Regions from separate parts of the Salinivibrio sp. VYel1 genome, predicted to be linked through region 1. Evidence: predicted binding sites of a transcription regulator. Region 1 holds the regulator's gene; the other holds the start of a gene.
The links. The regulator CRP, encoded in region 1, controls carbon source genes, mostly activating them, when cyclic AMP is high. The targets are predictions, from matches to a motif close to TGTGANNNNNNTCACA.
Positions count from the first base shown of each region.

Region 2: the regulator CRP is predicted to act here: its motif matches at 1,153-1,168, upstream of gltB (glutamate synthase large subunit).

Region 1 covers NZ_RSAM01000007.1:32,441-34,648, forward strand. Annotated here, with positions in the region: gene EHW58_RS08140 (phosphoribulokinase) at 1-270, shown strand, start outside; gene crp (cAMP-activated global transcriptional regulator CRP) at 520-1,152, shown strand; gene EHW58_RS08150 (ABC transporter substrate-binding protein) at 1,282-2,148, shown strand.
Region 2 covers NZ_RSAM01000003.1:119,701-121,908, reverse strand. Annotated here, with positions in the region: gene gltB (glutamate synthase large subunit) at 1-1,068, opposite strand, end outside; gene EHW58_RS04450 (diguanylate cyclase) at 1,683-2,208, shown strand, end outside.

The DNA of each region.
Region 1 (2,208 bases):
ACCCATATCAACTTTCAGCGCGTTCCCACGGTAGATACCTCAAACCCATTAAATGCCAAAGGGATTCCGTCTTTGGATGAAAGCTTTGTGGTGATCCGCTTTCGTGGCATGAAAAACGTCGACTTCCCTTATCTGTTGCAAATGATCACTGGGTCGTTTATGTCGCGCCATAACACCTTAGTGGTGCCGGGAGGAAAAATGGGCTTTGCAATGGAATTGATCATCCGTCCATTGATTCAGCAATTGATAGAAAAAGGCAAGATTGGCTGAGGCGTAGCGCATTCATGATGTATTACTTCTCAAGCCGTGATCTTAGCCACGTTTTTGCCAGTTTTTTAGGCGGTTGGCCTAGATCAAAATCAAGAAATCACCAACAAAAAAAGATACACTCTTGTTAACATACAGTGAGCTTGTAGCCCGCGTTCAGACTTCGTATTCTGTGCAATGATCTGATGGGTTACCCCTCAGACAAAGATAGGACGTTGTTGCCGGGCAACACATGCAGAGGAAATAAGTTATATGGTTCCAGGAAAACCTCAAACAGACCCTACACTCGAGTGGTTCCTTTCACATTGTCATATTCATAAGTATCCGTCGAAAAGCACGCTTATCCATGCTGGTGAAAAGGCGGAGACCTTGTATTACATCGTGAAAGGGTCTGTGGCCGTACTGATCAAAGATGAAGAAGGCAAGGAAATGATCCTGTCTTACCTTAACCAAGGTGACTTCATCGGTGAGCTCGGGCTTTTCGAAGAAGACCAAGAGCGCACTGCTTGGGTACGCGCCAAATCACCGTGTGAAGTGGCAGAAATTTCATTCAAAAAGTTCCGCCAGCTTATCCAAGTGAATCCTGATATCTTGATGCGCTTGTCCTCACAAATGGCGCGCCGCTTGCAGGTAACGAGCCAAAAGGTGGGGGATCTTGCCTTCCTGGACGTCACAGGGCGCATTGCACAAACCCTATTGAACTTGGCGAAGCAGCCTGATGCCATGACGCATCCTGATGGTATGCAGATTAAGATCACCCGTCAGGAAATTGGCCAAATCGTTGGCTGCTCACGCGAAACAGTGGGACGTATCCTTAAAATGCTGGAAGAGCAAAACCTCATTTCCGCACACGGTAAAACCATCGTGGTATACGGCACACGCTAATCGCGCCGCTCTCTGTATCACCAACCGACGCCCTGGCGTCGGTTTTTTATCTCCATTATCTGGCAAGCACGCGGATTGCTTCTACACTCAAAACGACATGGTTAACATAAAATTAACAAGGTGTCGTTTATGAAAAAACTCATGGTTACCCTCACCGCCTTCGCGCTCTCTGTGTTTTCAGTCCATGCTGCGTCCAATACGACGATTGTCCACCCCGAGCCACGCGCCGGCTCGGCGCTTGATCTCTATGCCATTGAGCTCATCGAGTTTCTTGCCGAAAAGTCGGGAGGATCTGTTACCTTACAAGCCTTTGACGGCCAAATTGGCTCTCAATCTCGTAAGGTGGAAATGCTCAAGCAAGGCAAGCTCACCGTCGACTGGCTTGGTGCCGACCGTACACTGGAAGCTGAATTGATCCCCGTTCGCTATCCCGTGTTTCGTGGCTTACTCGGCCACCGCCTGTTTATTACCAACCAAGCCACCGAGCCCCAACTTGCTCAGATAAGTAGCGCGAGTGACTTGCAGTCTCTGACTATGATTCAGGGACAAGGTTGGGCCGACGTCAAGGTGCTTAACTCAGCGGGATTTCGCGTACGTGAAATATCGAGCTTTGAAAACATTTTCAAAGTGGTTGATACGGGCCGGGCCGATCTCTTCCCTCGTGCCTTGATTGAGCCTTTTAGTGAATTAGCCGAGCGGCCGCAATACGGTAATCTGTTAGTTGACCCACACCTGATGCTGATCTATCGCTTTCCGATGTTCCTGTTTGTGTCTCCGCAACATGCTGACGTCGCCGAGATGTTAAATAGCGCTTTTGAAGCGGCGTATCAAGACGGATCATTTATCGAGTTTTTCAATAATGCGCCTTTAGTTAAGGAAACCTTTGAAAAGGCGAACATTGGTGAGCGTACTGTCATCCGAGTCGATAACCCGCATTTAAGCAACGAAACACAAGCGATTCCAGACACGTTTTGGCTCGACATCGAGGCCCAATAGACGATAAAAAAGGGAGCGTATCACACGCTCCCTTTTCCCATGATGTCGATAAGCAATGCG
Region 2 (2,208 bases), on a different contig from region 1:
GCCGTTGCGGTCAAGGTTACAGGCGGCATAGCGACCATCTGACATAACGATGCCTGCAGGCCCGTCCCAGGGCTCCATATGCATGGAGTTGAAGTCATAAAATGCGCGCAGTTCGTCGTCCATGTCTGGATGGTTTTGCCACGCGGGCGGCACCAGCAGACGCATGGCTCGGAATAAGTCCATCCCGCCGGCGAGAAAGACTTCCATCATGTTGTCGAGGCTTGAGGAATCAGAGCCTGATTCATTCACAAACGGCGCGGCTTGATGCAAGTCGGGTAATAAAGGGGAGTTAAACTTGTATGCACGTGTGCGTGCCCACTGACGGTTGCCCTCAATGGTGTTGATCTCACCGTTGTGGGCGAGATACCTAAAGGGTTGGGCGAGCGGCCAGCGTGGCTGAGTATTGGTACTGAAACGCTGGTGGAACAAACAAATTGATGACTCTAAACGCAGATCCGCGAGATCGGTGTAAAAGCGTGGTAGATCCGCAGGCATACACAAACCTTTGTAAACAATGGTTTGTGTGGATAGGCTGGTGACATAAAAGTCTGCATCGTCTGCTAAGGCTTTTTCTGCACGGCGGCGTGCGATATACAGGCGTCGCTCTAAATCGCGCGCGCGCCAGCCTGCTGGGCCATTGATAAACACTTGTTCAATGACGGGCTGAGACTGTTTGGCGATGTCTCCGAGTACGTCTGGGTTGGTCGGCACCGTCCGCCACCCCACCACTGAGAGTGTTTCAGCGTTTATTTCTTGCTCGAAGCGTTGTTTGGCTTGTTGGGCTTTTGCCGGATCGGCACTGAGAAAAATCATGCCCACCGCGTACAGGCGGCTTAGCTTCCATTGATTTTGTTCGGCAATAAGGCGGAAAAAGCGGTCGGGCTTTTGCAGCAGCAGTCCACAACCATCGCCTGTCTTGCCGTCAGAGTTGATACCACCTCGGTGGGTCATGCGGTCAAGTGCAGCGATAGCAGTACGAACCAGTTTGTGGCTGGGCTCCCCCTCTTGATGGGCGATAAGGCCAAAACCACAGTTATCTTTTTCCAGCATTGGGTTGTACAGCGACATTGCAATTCTCCCTTGCTACTGCGTTACGCGCAGTGATTGCATTTATTGTCGTGATCCTCCTGACCACTCTGAACAGATTCGCTTTGTGACTGTGCGCTCGTTATGTTGTGATTTTTTAACGAGAAAAGTCGGTGATCTACACTCTAACTCACTGTTTTATCGATGGATTGACAGAGAATACACAGGCAAAGCGCTATTCAGCGACCTTCCAAATTAACGGTAAACCTTGCAAAGGTCAAATTTTTATATGCATCCTTTATGCATAGCAATATAAGTATGTCTTTATTGTAAACAACTGATATAAAAGTATTTATTGTGGTTTTCTTGATGAATAATATCTATTCGCAATTATGCCATTTTGTTAAATAATTATTAAATAAAAGGCGAATTCGAGTAGATATTCTAGCTTTGATGATGAATAAAGAAGGGTGCGTTATATGCTTTCTCTTTCATAGCAAAAAGCACTGTCAATTGATGTAATAAAATAACAAATGATATTCGCAAAGCTGTGAACAGGACAATCACGCGTTCTATCAAAACTGTGGCAGAATACGTCGCCGGTGAGGTAGGGCGTGAATACGATCAAGGACAGTAATAAGGCAGACAGGAGTGGCATGGCGTTTTTTAGTTTTAGCTTGGTTTTCGTGTTAGGCGCTTTGCTTGGCTACGGTTGGCGCGCGCGTCGAGCGACACTGGCGTTATCCGATTGGCGGGTTTACATGGCCGGGTTAGACACGCCACATGCGATTGTCACGGCCGATGATGGTGATATCTTGTATGCCAATGCACCTTGTGTGGAGTCTTTTTCGCTGGTAGGTAGCCACAACCGGTTTAAAACCGCCAATGAAAAACAGCAGCAAGCGGTGCGCGCTTTTATTGTGGCGCAGCGTTGGCCTCAGCCATTTTCTAATGTTGAAGCCAAAGTCAGAGCCCCGGGCGCGAATCGGGTGCGGGTTGAGGTGACCTTATCTGGCTTGCCGATCCGCTGTCGCGGCAAGCGTGCCTGGCTCATTTCATTTTCTGCCTCTGAGTCCAACACGCAATGGCACCTGCAGCAACAAGAACAAGGTGTGCTTTTAAGCGTGATTAATTCCTTGGCGGAGCTCGTATGCTTTCAAGATGTTGAGGGAAACGTGGTGG